DNA from 2 places in the Kocuria sp. CCUG 69068 genome. Region 2 is predicted to be linked to the other one. Evidence: predicted binding sites of a transcription regulator. Region 2 holds the regulator's gene; the other holds the start of a gene.
The links. The regulator LexA, encoded in region 2, represses DNA repair genes until DNA is damaged. The targets are predictions, from matches to a motif close to TCGAACANNTGTTCGA.

Region 1: a site for LexA is predicted at 5,606-5,621, ahead of CRM73_RS13255 (DUF6504 family protein). Genes of this name have one in related genera too.

Annotation. Positions count from the first base shown of each region.
Region 1 covers NZ_PDDL01000072.1:9,980-17,418, reverse strand. The annotation lists gene CRM73_RS13290 (LysR family transcriptional regulator) at 1-460, shown strand, start outside; gene CRM73_RS13285 (tartrate dehydrogenase) at 588-1,685, shown strand; gene CRM73_RS19805 (hypothetical protein) at 1,762-2,337, opposite strand; gene CRM73_RS13270 (MOSC domain-containing protein) at 2,593-3,165, shown strand; gene CRM73_RS13265 (TIGR03885 family FMN-dependent LLM class oxidoreductase) at 3,204-4,172, opposite strand; gene CRM73_RS13260 (fumarylacetoacetate hydrolase family protein) at 4,303-5,142, opposite strand; gene CRM73_RS13255 (DUF6504 family protein) at 5,222-5,545, opposite strand; gene CRM73_RS13250 (GNAT family N-acetyltransferase) at 5,847-6,350, shown strand; gene CRM73_RS13245 (pyridoxamine 5'-phosphate oxidase family protein) at 6,475-6,876, opposite strand; gene CRM73_RS13240 (SOS response-associated peptidase) at 6,891-7,439, opposite strand, start outside.
Region 2 covers NZ_PDDL01000027.1:5,313-12,751, reverse strand. The annotation lists gene CRM73_RS07530 (class I SAM-dependent methyltransferase) at 1-582, opposite strand, end outside; gene hflX (GTPase HflX) at 723-2,351, shown strand; gene CRM73_RS07520 (ATP-dependent DNA helicase) at 2,356-4,434, shown strand; gene lexA (transcriptional repressor LexA) at 4,585-5,364, opposite strand; gene CRM73_RS07510 (hypothetical protein) at 5,709-6,137, shown strand; gene CRM73_RS07505 (histidinol-phosphate transaminase) at 6,228-7,331, shown strand.

The DNA.
Region 1 (7,439 bases), on a different contig from region 2:
CGGTGACGGGCACGCCATCCGCCGGGAGGACCTGGCCGGGCACCGGGTGGTCGTCTCCCAGCAGGGCTCGCTGATGCGGCGGCTGGTCGACGACGCCCTAGCCGACGGGGTGCCGGTCGAGATCGCCGCCGAGGTCGCCCACCGCACCTCGGTCCTCCCGCTGGTGCTGGCCGGGGTCGGGCACGCGGTGCTGCCCTCCTCCTGGACCCCGCTGGCGCACGCCGCAGGGCTGCGGGTGCTGCGGATCGAACCGGTCACCGTGCTGCACGTGGCCGTGCTCAGCCGCCCGGCGCACCTGACCCCGGCCGCCCGCGCGTTCCTGGCGGTCGCCGCCGAGCACGCGGCCCGGCACGCCGCGGACCGCTCCCGGGCACCGGAGGGAACGGCGCCGGACCGGGCCGAGAGGGCGGGCCGGCCGGAGGGGACGGCGCCGCAGGACGCGCCGCGGATCGTGTCATAGGGGATTCCTATCCGGGGGATGGGATTCCGGTCTTGGACCTCACGGTGCTCGGGGCGCTCTACTGGAACCCGGTGCCGCACTGCGCTGCGGACACCACGACCAGAGCACCCGAGAAGGAGAGCACCCCATGGCCGAGCACCAGGTCTTCACGATCGCCTCGATCCCCGCCGACGGCGTGGGCCCGGAGGTCGTCGCCGCCGGCCGCACGGTCCTGGACGCGGTGGCCGAGCAGTCGAACGGGGCGTTCTCCTTCGACTGGACCGAGTTCCCCTGGGGCAGTGCGTACTACGCCCAGCACGGGGTGATGATGCCGGCCGACGGGCTGGAGACCCTCCAGGACTTCGACGCCATCTACTTCGGCGCCGTGGGGTGGGAGAACGTCCCCGACCACGTGTCCCTGTGGGGGCTGCGGCTGAACATCACCCAGAACTTCGACCAGTGGGCCAACATCCGCCCCGTGCGCTTCCTCCCCGGCGTGGTCTCCCCGCTGCGCAAGGCCGACGACACCGAGCTGGACTGGGTCGTGGTCCGGGAGAACAGCGAGGGCGAGTACGCCGGGCTCGGCGGGCGCAACCTCGCCGGCCGGGGCCCCGGCAACGAGGTCGCCGTCCAGTCCTCGCTGTTCACCGAGAAGGGCTGTGAGCGGATCATCCGCTTCGCCTTCGACCTCGCCCGCACCCGCACGGTGCAGAAGGTCTCCAGCGTGACGAAGTCCAACGCCCAGCAGTACGGCATGGTGCTGTGGGACGAGGTCTTCGCCCGCGTCGCCGCCGACTACCCGGACGTGACCACCGAGTCGGTGCTGGTGGACGCGATGAGCGCGAAGTTCGTCCTGCGACCCGAGGACCTCTCCGTGGTGGTGGCCTCCAACCTCAACGCCGACATCCTCTCCGACCTCGGCTCCGCCCTGGCCGGCAGCCTCGGCCTGGCCGCCAGTGCGAACCTCGACCCGGAGCGCCGGTTCCCCTCGATGTTCGAGCCCGTCCACGGCTCCGCCCCGGACATCGCCGGCCAGGGCATCTGCAACCCGATCGGGGCGATCGCCAGCGCCGCCCTGATGCTGGACCACTTCGGTCTGCACGCCGAGGCCCGCCGGGTGGAGGCCGCGATCGAGGCCACCACCGCCGCCGGGCACCTCACCCGTGACATCGGCGGCACCGCCGACACCGCCGAGATCACCCGGGCCGTCGTCGACGCCCTGGCTGCCTCGCTGACCTCCGCCTGAGGCTTCCCGTCCCTCCGGCCCCCGCCCCGCCCGGGACAACTCCGAGGACCGGCCGGCGCCGCGCCGGGCGCGGCGGTCAGCGTCCAGTGGCGCAGATCGCCCGCTCGATCAGGGAGGCGCTGCGGCGGTCGATCTCGTCCTCCACGAGCCTGCCGGGCGCCTCGGGGTACCAGCCGAGGTCGTCCCGCACGTCGGCGGCGACCTCGGACCCACCGCCGCGGGGGGCCACCCGGAAGGTGGCCCGCAGGGGCAGGGCCCGCCACCCGAACTCGGAGGCCGTCCCGCGCCGGCGGAAGGTGACGTCCGAGCCCACCGAGACCTCCACGCAGCACTCCTGGGAGCGGACCGCCGGGTCGAGGTCCTCGAACGCCGTGCGGATCCGCTCGAGGGCCTCCTCCGGGGGCATCGGGCACGTCCACGCCCGGGTCGTGGTGATGCGCGGCCGGTTCGGGGACCGGCGCGCCAGCCAGGGGACGAGGAACCGCTGGCCGAGCACCAGCGCGACGACGACGAGCGCCGCCGCTCCGAGCGCGAGCTGCGCCACGGAGATCACGCCCCGGAGGAGGAGCTGGACCACGAGGAGGACGACCACGGCCGACCCGGCCGGCCCGGCCAGCCGGTACCGTCCCCCGGCGGAGCGTCTGGCAGACACGCGACCTCCCTCCCCCGTCCGGACCACGGTGACCCTCGGCTGTCCTCCGTCGCTGCCATTCTTGCCCGCGCGCACCCCGGGACACCAGGTGTGCATCCGTAAAGGGGACAGGCTCGCGGGGCGCTCCCCGGGTGCAGGGAAGATCGGGCGGCGCGGCCCGGCGCCCCGCGGTGTCGCCCGCCCTGCCTATGCTGAGGTCCGGCGGCAGCGAGGCGGCGCCGGACCGGCGGCCGCGACGACGGAGGGGTGTGGGCCATGACGGCGACCTATCGGTACGACGTGGAGGTCCTGCACCTGCTCGTGTCACCGGCGCACGCCTACTTCGGCCGCGCCCGGGACGGCGCGGCGGAGGTCCCCACCACCGACGCCGAGCGGGTCGAGCTGGTGGCCGGCAAGGGCGTGGTGGGCGACCGGTTCTTCGGCAAGGCCGCGCACATGGACGCCGCCGTCACCCTGCTCGCCGTCGAGGCGCTCGAGGCCATGGCCGCGGACCTGGGCACGGACCCCTTCGACCCGCTCCTGACCCGGCGCAACGTGGTCCTCCGGGGCGCCCACCTGGCCCCGCTGCTGGGCGAGGAGTTCGCGCTGGAGTCCCGGGGCGCCCTCGTGCGGCTGCGGGGCGGGCGCCCGGCCCACCCCTGCGTGTGGATGGACCGGGTCCTGGCTCCGGGCGCGCACGCCGCCATGCGGGGGCGAGGGGGCCTGCGCTGCCGGCCGCTGTCCAGCGGCGACCTGCACCGCGGACCGGCCGTGCTGCACAGCCCGGTCCCGCTCGAGCCGGAGCTGGCCGGCGCGGCCGTGCTGCGGCGCCCGTCCCGGCTGCCGTAGCCCGCCCACCCGGGACCGGCGCCCGGGCCCGCGCCGGGTCAGGCCTGCGCCAGCTGGGGCAGCACCGTCTCCCCGAAGGCGTCGAGGAAGCGGCCCTGCTCCTGCCCCACGTGGTGGAGGTAGATCTCGTCGAAGCCGAGGTCGGCGTACTCGTGCAGCCACTGGGCGTGCCGGCCGAGGTCGGCGGAGACGTTGACCGCCCCGGCGATCTGCTCATCCCCCACGTCCTCCTGGACCGCCTTGCGCAGGTAGTCCTGGGGCGAGGCGAGCTCGGCCATGGTCACGGCGTCGAAGACGTTGGTGCGCCACTGGTCGAAGGCGATCGCGCGGGCCTGCTCCGGGGAGGGCGCCCAGCTCAGGTGCACCTGCAGCGCGGTCCGCCCGGTGCCGCCGGCCTCGCGCCAGGCCTCGAGCATCCGGCGCAGGTCCTCGAGGGGCTGCTGGACGGTGATGAACCCGTCGGCCAGGGGGGCGAAGCGGCGGACCGTCGCCGGGGTGAGCGCGGCCACGCGCAGGGCGGGCAGGACCTCCGGCGGGTCCCAGACCCGGGCGCGGTCGGCGTGGAACGGCTCGCGGCAGGACACCTCCTCGCCCGCGTGCAGCCGGCGGACGGCGTCGAAGCTGCTCTCGAGGAACCGCTGCCGGTGCTCCTTGGCCGGCCAGTCCGGGGTGACGGCCCGCTCGTTGAGCTTCTGCCCGCTGCCCAGGGCGGTCCAGATCCGGCCGGGGAACATGCGGGCGAGGGTGGCCGTGGCCTGGGCGGTGACCACGGGGTGGTAGCGCCGGCCCGGGGCGTGCACGAACCCGAAGGGCAGGTCCGTGGTGGCCAGGGCGGCGCCCAGCCAGGACAGGGCGAACCCGGAGTGGCCCTGGTGCGGCGACCACGGCTCGAGATGGTCCGAGCACATGGCGGCGGCGAAGCCGGCCCGCTGGGCGTGCTCGACGTCGCGCAGCAGCTGCTCGGGAGGGATCTGCTCGTGGGAGGCATGGAAGCCGATCGTCGCCATGGGGTCCTCCGGTCGAAGGCGGGAACAGGACAGTGGGATCAGGTCACGGGGATCAGGTCACGGGGATCAGGTCAGTGGGATCTGGACAGCAGGAGAGGGAGGACGGGACCGGGTGGGGACGGGTGCCGGGTCAGCCGGCCGCCGCCCGGAGGTCCTCGGCGGGGGTGCAGACGTTGCGCAGCTCGCCGATGCCCTCGATCTCGGTGACGACCTCCTGGCCGTCCCGCAACCAGATCCGGCGGGGCTTCTGGGCCAGGCCCACGCCGGCGGGAGTGCCGCAGGCCACGAGGTCCCCGGGCTCGAGGGTCAGGAACCGGCTGAGGTACTCGACCAGCTCCACGGCGGAGAAGATCATCCGGTCGGTGCCGGAGTCCTGGTGCCGCACGCCGTCCACGGTGCAGCGGATCGCCAGTCCCGCCTCGGGGTCGATCTCGTCGGGGGTCACCACCACGGGGCCCACCGGGGTGGTGCGGTCGAAGTTCTTGCCCTGGAACCACTCGGAGGTCCGGCCCTGCCAGTCCCGCACCGAGATGTCGTTCATGATGGTGTACCCGGCGATCGCGGCCCGCGCCTGGTCCGGCGTGGCGTGGCGCAGGGGCGAGCCGATCACCACGGTGAGCTCGGCCTCCCAGTCGATCTTCTCGGACTCCTCCGGCATGGCGATGGGGTCGGTGGGGCCGATGAGCGCGGTGGCGTACTTCGCGAAGATCGTGGGGTGCTCCGGGATCTCCTGACCGACCTCCTCCGCGTGGTCGTAGAAGTTCAGCCCGGCGCACAGGATCTTGCCCGGGCGCAGGACGGGCGTCGCCAGGTCCTCCGGGGCCGGCGCGGGGCCCGGCTCCCCCGGCAGCCGCAGGTCGCCCCCGGCGAGGAGGGCCCTGACGTCGGGGACGGGGAGGTAGACGGTCCGCCCGTCCTCCTGCCGGAAGGCCTGGGTGGTGCCGTCTCGTCGCACGGTGCCGAGTCTCACGGGTGCTCCCTCACGTTCTGCGGTGCGGTCTCCACCGACGATCCTATGCACCTCCGGCGGGAGGGTGCACCGCGGCGGCCTACGCGCAGCGCACCACGCGGATCCCCGAGGCGCTCGTGGCGGCGAGCAGCCGCCAGCGCCCGGTGTCGAGGGTGTGGACGAGCTCGAGGGTCAGCAGCTCGGAGCGGGTGTTCAGCTGCACCTGGACCCGCCACATCTGCTGGTCCACCGCACCGATCCCCCGGTCCTTGGGCAGCCGCGCGTCCTCGGACCACCAGGCGCGGCGCTCGTACCAGCGCACGGGCCCCTGGGCCACCAGGTAGTCCCGCCCGCGCCAGCGCACGCCCACCGGCACCCCGTCCGTGTCGCAGTCCACGTCGACGCTCTCCGTCAGGAAACCCACGACGGCTCCTCTCTCCCTCGGCCCGGCGCCCGTCCCCGGTGCGCCCTGTTCCCTGGAAGCTAGAACACCTGTACGACACGCTAACCCGGAAGAGCGCGGAAAAGGAACAGGTGTTCCCGTGAAGTCCCCGCTCCGACCTGGTCGTTCACTTTTGCGATCGAGGACGGCGAAGCATGGACAAGCCCAGCGAAATGGATACGCTGAATGCACGGAGGGCCTGCCCTGCGCGGCCCTCCCGGACGTCCCCTGTCCCTCGTCCGCCCCGCCGGAGCAGCCGGCGTCGACCTCACGGAGGCCTTCCATGACCGGAACCATCACGCTGATCGCCCACACCGCGGCGAACACCAAGAAGCCCGCGGTGAATCTGCGTCCGTCCGGCCCGGAGGACGCCGAGAGCCTCGCCCAGCTCTACTACTCCTCCTACGAGCAGGGCGGGGTCTCCAGTCTGGAGGAGGCCCGCCAGGTGATCCGGGGAGTCTTCGACGGGGAGTACGGGCCCTTCCTGCCCGAGGCCTCGCCGGTGGTGGTCGACGACGACGGGACCGTGGTGGCCGCCGCGCTCGTGCTGTCCCGGCGGGTCGGCGACGACCTCCCTGACGTCCCCTACATCTTCGAGCTGTTCACGGCGGCCTCCCGCCGCCGCCAGGGCCTGGCCGAGCAGCTGGTGCGCTGCGCCATGGGCACCCTCTACGACAACGGCTACGACCAGGTCAGCCTGCGGATCGCCGAGGACAACGCGGCGGCGCTCGCGCTCTACCTGACGCTCGACTTCAACCGGTGGGTCCCCGAGACGGACGACGTCTGAGCCCGGCGGGCGCTCCGGACCGGGGGACGCCGGAGGGGACGCCGGCACGAACAGGGCCCGGCACCAGGCCGTGGAAGAGGCCCGGGACCCGCGATGCGGGTCCCGGGCCTCTTCTGTGACCGGCTCAGAGCGAGAACTCCTCCCGGACGGGGGGATCGGCGGCGATGTCGACGAACCGCGCCCAGCTGGGGCGCACCGCCACGAGCCGGGTGCTGTCCTTGTCCGTGGCCCCCGGGTGCCGGGACTCCAGCACCTCGCCGGCGTCCTGCGCGGCGGAGCCCTCCAGCACGGCGGCCTCGCCCTCGAGCTGGAACTCCTGGCCCGTCCCGGAGACCACCACGAGGGAGACCCGGGGATCGGCGAGGAGGTTGGCGTACTTGCGGCTGCGCTCGTTCGTGCCGAAGACCAGCCGCCCGTCCCCGAGGGCCGCGAGGTTGATCCACGCGGACTCGGGGCAGCCGGCGCCGCTGTTGGTCGCCACGACCCCGCCGCCGTGGGCGCGGACGAAGGCGGTGACCCGGTCCACGGGCTCCCGGGGGCTCAGAACAGGCTCCGCTGCGGCTCGACGAGCTCCGGGGAGTTGTTGCGCACGTTGCCGACCGCCGGGCCCACCGGGTCGAGCACCCAGCGGGCGGCCGTCCGGTGCGCCTCGGCCCGGACCAGGTCCACGAGCTGCGGGGCGTCGTCCTCCCCGGGGCGCAGCCAGTCCCCCACGTGCTCGGGCGCCAGCGGGATCGGCATCCGGTCGTGCAGACCGTGCAGCTCCGTGAGCACGGGGTGCTCGTCGGAGGGCTCCGGGGAGTCGGTGGTGAGGATGGAGCAGGACAGCAACCAGGTGCTCCCGCCGCCGTCCCTGCCCGGCTGCAGGGCCGCGGAGTGCAGCTCCGTGCCCTCGGGCACCCGCCACCACTCGTAGATCCCGGCGAACCAGATGGTCTCCTCCGGATCGGCCGGGTGGACGTAGTAGGGCTGCTTGCGCCCGCCCTTCCCGGCGCCGGGCTCCTTCTTCCACTCGTAGTAGCCGTTGGCCGGGACCGCGCACCGGCGGGCCCGGACCGCCTTGCGGAAGGACGGCTTCTCGAGGACGGT
Region 2 (7,439 bases):
GGTGCCGAGCCACTTCTGCAGCGAGTCCGCCCCGAGGTTCTTCTGCACCACCAGCCACGCCGTGCCGCCCTCGGCCAGCCGCGGCAGCCACTGGAGGAGCAGCTCGTGCAGCTGCTGCTTGCCGATCCGGATGGGCGGATTGGACCAGATGGTGTCGAAGCGCCGCTCCGCGGGCACCTGCTCCGGCAGCAGCGCCTCCACGCCGGTCAGGCCCAGGGCCGCCGCGTTGTCCCGGGTGAGCTCGAGCGAGCGCTCGTTGACGTCCACGGCCGTGACCCGGGCCCCCGGGGCGGCCCCGGCCAGGCTCAGCGCGATCGGGCCCCACCCGCAACCGATGTCCAGGAGCTCCGCCCCGGCGGGGTCGGGAACATTTTCCAGCAGCACGGACGTTCCCTTGTCGAGACCCCGCGGACTGAACACCCCGTTGGAGGTCTGCAGCGAGACCTCCCGCCCCCGCAGCCGCACGGCCACGGACCGCCGCACCTCGGGGACCGAGGGGTCCTCGGAGAAGTAGTGCTCGGTCCCCGGGTTGGGGGTCGCCGGGCCGGCCACGGGATCGGGGGAGTCGGGAGGCGGTGCCATAGCGCCCCATGCTACCGACAGCGCCCGCAGCGCACGCACCGGGAACCGGGGCGGACCCCGCCGGGACGCCCGGCTCCGACGCCGGGATGTCCGGCTCCGCCACTAGAATGTACTGATCAGCATCCCGTCCGAAAGGAACCATGACCCACCCCCGTGAAACCCCTGCCGAGCCCCGCGACGCCGCGGAGCCCGAGAACGGCCTGAGCCGGCAGGACCTGGAGGACGTCGTCGAGCGCGTGCTGTCCCGGGCCCGTGCCCGGGAGCAGGCCGCCGGGCAGGACACCGCCCCCGAGGACGACTCCACCGCGCCGGGCCGGTTCTCCGGCCGGGCCCGGGAGCTGGCCGACGCCGAGGACGGGCACACCGTCCACGACGGCGACCAGCAGGACCTCGAGGAGCGCCGCGCGCTGCGCCGCGTCGCGGGCCTGTCCACCGAGCTCGAGGACGTCACCGAGCTCGAGTACCGCCAGCTGCGCCTGGAGCGCGTGGTGCTGGCCGGGCTGTGGACGGAGGGCACGCTCGCGGAGGCCGAGAACTCCCTGCGCGAACTGGCCGCGCTCGCCGAGACCGCGGGCTCCGAGGTGCTGGACGGCATCGTCCAGCGCCGGCTCAAGCCGGACCCGGCCACGTACCTGGGCTCGGGCAAGGCCAAGGAGCTGCGGGACATCGTCGCCGCGACCGGCGCGGACACCGTCGTCGTCGACTCCGAGCTCGCCCCCTCCCAGCGGCGCGGGCTGGAGGACGTCGTGAAGGTCAAGGTCATCGACCGCACGGGTCTGATCCTCGACATCTTCGCCCAGCACGCCAAGTCCAAGGAGGGCAAGGCCCAGGTCGAGCTCGCCCAGCTCGAGTACCTGCTCCCGCGCCTGCGCGGCTGGGGCGAGTCCCTGTCCCGCCAGGCCGGCGGTCGCGCCGCCGCCGGTGAGGGCATCGGCTCCCGCGGCCCCGGTGAGACCAAGATCGAGCTGGACCGCCGGCGCATCCGCACCCGCATGGCCAAGCTGCGGCGTGAGATCGCCGCGATGAAGCCGGCGCGCGAGACCAAGCGGCTCAACCGCCGCCGCCACTCCGTGCCCTCGGTGGCGATCGCCGGCTACACCAACGCGGGCAAGTCCTCGCTGCTGAACCGGCTCACGGACGCGGGCGTGCTCGTGGAGAACGCCCTGTTCGCCACCCTGGACCCCACGGTCCGCCGCGCGCAGACACCGGACGGCATCGGCTACACGCTCTCGGACACGGTCGGCTTCGTCCGGTCGCTGCCCACGCAGCTCGTCGAGGCGTTCCGCTCCACCCTGGAGGAGGTCGCCGACTCCGACCTCATCCTGCACGTGGTGGACGCCTCCCACCCGGACCCGGAGGGCCAGATCCGCGCCGTGCGCCAGGTCTTCACGGACATCGACGCGCAGAACATCCCCGAGATCATCGCCCTGAACAAGGTGGACGCCGCCGACCCGTTCGTGGTCGAGCGGATCAAGCAGCGCGAGCGCAACGTGGTGGTGGTCTCGGCCCGCACCGGGGAGGGCATCGAGGAGCTCCGGCAGCGGATCAGCGAGTCCATCCCGCGGCCCGAGACGGTGCTGGACCTGCTCGTCCCCTACCAGCGCGGCGACGTGGTCAGCCGGCTGCACGACTGGGACGCGGAGATCCTGCGCACCGAGCACCTGCCCGAGGGCACCCACCTGCTCGTGAAGGTCCGCGAGGACCTCGCGGCCGAGCTCGCGGAGTTCGCCCCCGAGCGCGCTCCCGGCTTCGGCGCCGAGAGCGCCTGAGCGCGTGGCCGCCGCATTCGTGGACGAGTCCGGGCACGACGTCTCGGGCGTGCGCCCGGAGACCCTGCCCGGGGCCAAGGACTCCCTGGCCCTGCTGGACACCGCCGTGACCGCGATGGGCGGGCAGGTCCGGGACGGGCAGCGGCTGATGACCGCCAAGGTGGCCGAGGCCCTGGACCGGGGCCGGCACCTGCTGGTCCAGGCGGGGACCGGCACCGGCAAGTCCCTCGCGTACCTGGCCCCGCTCGTGGAGCACGCCCAGCACGCGGACAAGCCGGTGGTCGTGGCCACCGCGACGCTCGCGCTGCAGTCGCAGATCGTCGGCCGGGACGTGCCGCGCCTGCTGGCCGCCCTCGAGGGCGAGCTCGAGCGGGACGTGGACGTGGCCCTGCTCAAGGGCCGCAGCAACTACGCGTGCCTGCACAAGATCGAGGGCGGCTACCCGTCCGACGACGAGCCCGGCGCGCTCTTCGCGCTGCCCGACGCCGCCCCGCACCCCGGCCCGCCGCAGCCCGAGGCCGCCGAGAACCCCGGGCGGCTGGGGCAGGAGGTCCAGCGCCTGCGCGAGTGGGCCCGCGAGACCGGGACCGGCGACCGGGACGAGGTGCTCCCCGGGGTCAGCGACCGCGCCTGGCGCCAGGTGTCGGTCACGGCCAAGGAGTGCCTGGGCCGCAGCTGTCCCCTGGTCGAGGACTGCTTCGCGGAGCTCGCCAAGCAGCGGGCCGGTGAGGCCGACATCGTCATCACCAACCACGCCCTGCTCGCGATCAACGCGTTCGAGGGCATCACGGTGCTGCCCGAGCACGACGTCGTGGTCATCGACGAGGCCCACGAGCTCCAGGACCGGGTGACGGGCGCCGTCACCGGACAGCTCTCCGCGGCGATGGTCCGCTCGGCCGCCGCGTCCGCGCGCAAGCACACCTCCGCGAGCCCCGACTCGCTCACCGCCGGGGCCGCCAACCTCGAGGCCGCCCTGATGGGCGCTCCCGCCGAGCTGCTGCACCGCGGCCTCGGGGACGCCCAGGCGGCGGCCGTGGCCCAGATCCGGGACGCCGCCCGCACCGTGATGACCGAGTCCAAGGCCGGTCCCGGGGAGAAGGACGGGGATGCCGGCCGGCAGATGGCCCGCTCCCGGGTGAGCGACGTCCTCGACCTGGCCGAGCGGATCCTCGCCGCCGAGGAGCACCGCGAGGTGCTGTGGATCTCGCGCCAGGGCGGCTGGGAGCCGGGCCGCGGCTACGTGCCCGCGGAGGACACCGACCCGGCGACCCTGCACGTGGCCCCGCTCAGCGTGGCCGGCACCCTGCGGGAGGGGCTCTTCGACGGGCGCACCGTGGTCCTCACCTCCGCCACCCTGTCCGTCGGCTCGTCCTTCGACTCCGCCGCCGGCGCCCTCGGCCTGCGGGGCGAGGGCGCCCCGCGCTGGGAGGGCGTGGACGTCGGCAGCCCGTTCGACTACCCGAAGCAGGGCATCCTCTACCTCGCCAAGCACCTGGAGAAGCCCGGCCGCCGGCTCACGGAGGCCCAGCTGGACGAGATGCTGGCCCTGCTGGAGGCCTCCAGGGGCGGGGCCCTCGGGCTCTTCTCCTCCCGCCGGGCGGCGGAGGAGGCGGCCGAGGCGCTCCGCGGGCGCACCGACCTGCCGATCCTGTGCCAGGGGGAGTCCTCGCTCGCGGGACTCGTCCAGGAGTTCACCGACGACCCGGCCACGAGCCTGTTCGGCACGATGAGCCTGTGGCAGGGCGTCGACGTCCCGGGGGCCTCGTGCCGGCTCGTGATGATCGACCGGATCCCCTTCCCGCGCCCGGACGACCCGCTGGCGAGCGCCCGCAGCCGCGCCGCGGAACGGGCCGGCGGCAACGGGTTCATGTCCGTGTCCGCGACGCACGCGGCCGTGCGGCTCGCCCAGGGGGCCGGGCGGCTCATCCGCGCGGGCGGGGACCGGGGCGTCGTGGCGATCCTGGACTCCCGGATCGCGACCGCCCGCTACGGCGGCTTCCTCCGCGGGTCCCTGCCGCCGCTGTGGACCACCACGGACCGCCAGGTGGTGCTCGGCGCCCTGCAGCGGCTCTCCGTGGGCTGAGCACGTCCGGCGGACGCCCGGGGTCTCCCCGGACCGCGCCGGGCCCGCACGGGGTGCGGACAGCAGGAGGTGTCCGGACGGCGGCCGGCCCGGACGGCAACGGGCCCCCCACCGGCGGCGGAGGGCCCGGGTGCCGGGGCGTGCGGCGGCTCAGAGGCTGCGCAGCACCGAGACGACCTTGCCCATCACGGTGGCGTGGTCGCCGAGGATCGGCTCGTAGCGCGTGTTCTGCGGCAGCAGCCAGGTGTGGCCGTCCCGCTGGCGGAAGGTCTTGACCGTGGCCTCGTCGTCGAGCAGGGCGGCCACGATGTCACCGTTGTCGGCGGCGCTCTGCCGGCGCACCACCACCCAGTCGCCGTCGCAGATCGCGGCGTCGATCATCGAGTCGCCCTTGACGCGCAGCATGAACAACTCGCCGTGCCCGACCAGCTGGCGGGGCAGCGCGAGGACGTCCTCCACGGACTGCTCGGCCGTGATCGGCCCGCCGGCGGCGATGTGGCCCACCAGGGGGACCATCGTCACGTCCGCCGAGGTGGACAGCTCGGCCACGGCGTTCTGGGCGGCGGGACGAGCGGTCCGGCTCGCCGGTGCCGCCGGGGCCTCCTGCGACGGCTCGGCGGACTCCGCCCCGGCGGTCCCGCGCAGCTGCAGGGGAGTGAGCACCTCCATGGCCCGCGGGCGCTTGGGGTCGCGGCGCAGATAGCCCAGCTTCTCGAGCTGGGCGAGCTGGTGGGTGACGCTGGAGAGCGAGGCCAGGCCCACGAGGTCCCCGATCTCCCGCATGGACGGCGGATAGCCGTGCTCGGCGATGGAGCGCTGGATGGCCTCGAGGATGGTGCGCTGGCGCACGGTGAGCCCGCGGCTGCGCGAGCGTGCCCCGGGGCGGGCGCCCCGGGCGCGGGGCTCCTCGGGGGTGGGGGGCTGGGCCATGGGAGCGTCGTCCTTTCCCGTCCGGCTGCAGGTGCCGCAGCCGGTCTGCGCGGTCCCGGTTCCGATGTCGGACCCGGGTGGTTCGATGGGTCCCGGTCGGCAGGCGCAGGGGATCCGCAGCGCGCGCCGGCCGGGGGCCCGGACCTGTCCTCAGCCTAGGCGACACGCCGTGTGTGTTCAAACATATGTACGACCCGCTGTCGACAGCATTCGCAGACACGTGCTAGACATGGGTCATCGGTATTCGAAAGTATGTTCGATCGAATGGAGGCCCGCGAGGGTCGTCGACCGGACCGGTGTTCGAGATCGCCCGCTCCGTGCGGGAACGTCAAGGAGTTCATGTCATGAGTGCCAGTGCCACCCTCACCCCCGTCGTCGCCCGCCGCCGCGAGTCCGCAGGATCCGCCCGGGGGCTCGGCCGTGCGCTCCGGCGGGCCCGTCCCGCCCGCTCCGCGTCCCGCACCCCGCTGACCCTGACCCGCCGCGGCCGCCTGGTGTTCCTGGGGCTGCCCGTCCTGGCCGGCTCCGCCGCCCTGGTGGTGCTCGCCGTGATCTTCCTCGTCCCCTCGACGGCCACGGCCACGAGCGCACCCGTCCCGGGCTCCGGGACCGAGCAGACCACTGTGTTCCCCGGGCAGAGCCTGTGGGAGCTCGCCGTGGCGGCCGATCCGGACCGGGACCCGCGGGAGGTCATGGACGAGATCGTGGAGCTCAACGACCTGGACAGCTCCGTGCTCGTGGCCGGCCAGCTCCTCGAGGTCCCGGCCGCCTGAGCCGCCCGCCCGATCAGCACGCCCCGCTCTGTACACCCCGATCTGTACGCCCCGATCTGTACGCCCCGGGCGGAGCACTAAACTGTCCGGGTGACGCAGAACCTGGACCGACTCAACGCCCTCCCGCTCCGCGACGACCTGCGCGGCAAGACGCCGTACGGCGCCCCGCAGCTCGACGTCGCCGTGGCGCTCAACACCAACGAGAACACTCATCCGGTCCCGGCGGACGTGCACGCGGCGATCGTCCGGGAGGTCACCGAGGCGGCCTGGACCCTCAACCGGTACCCGGACCGCGAGTTCACCGCCCTGCGCGAGGAGCTCGCCGCGTACCTCGGCCACGGGCTCGGGCCCGGGAACCTGTGGGCGGCCAACGGGTCCAACGAGATCCTGCAGCAGATCCTGCAGGCCTTCGGCGGCCCGGGCCGCACCCTGCTCAGCTTCGTCCCCACCTACTCGATGTACCCGCTGCTGGCCTCCGGCACGCACACCGGCTTCGTCGCCGGGGAGCGGGCGGCGGACTTCGGCCTGTCCGCGGAGTCCGCGGCCGAGCAGGTGCGCCGGCACCGCCCCAACGTGGTCTTCCTCTGCTCGCCCAACAACCCGACCGGCACCGCGCTGGGCTCGGACGTGGTCACCGCCGTGTACGAGGCGGGGGAGGAGTTCCGCACCGTCGTGGTGGTCGACGAGGCGTACGCGGAGTTCTCCCACGGCGGCACCCCCACCGCGCTCACGTTGCTCGAGGGCCGGCCCCGGCTGATCGTCTCCCGCACCATGAGCAAGGCGTTCGCGCTCGCCGGCGCCCGCCTCGGCTACTTCGCGGCGGCGCCGGAGGTCGCCGACGCCGTGCGCCTGGTCCGGCTGCCGTACCACCTCTCCGCCGTCACCCAGGCCACGGCCCTGGCGGCCCTGCGCCACTCGGAGTCGCTGCTGGCCAACGTGGAGGACATCAAGGTCCAGCGCGACCGGATCGTCGACGAGCTCAAGCGGATCGGGCTGGAGCCGGCCGAGTCGGACTCCAACTTCGTGTTCTTCGGCGGCATGGAGGACTCCCGGGCCGTGTGGGGGGAGCTGCTCGAGGACGGGGTGCTCGTGCGGGACGTCGGGATCCCCGGCCACCTGCGCGTCACCGCCGGCACCGAGGAGGAGACCACCGCGTTCCTGACCAGCATGGAGCGGATCGTCTCCGGCGGCTGAGGGGCCCCGGGGCCGGGTCCTCCCGACCCGGATAGCATGGAGGCAGACCACCACCACCGGGCCCGGGGCGCCGCCGTGCGTCCCGGCCCGGACCATCCGCGGCCCACC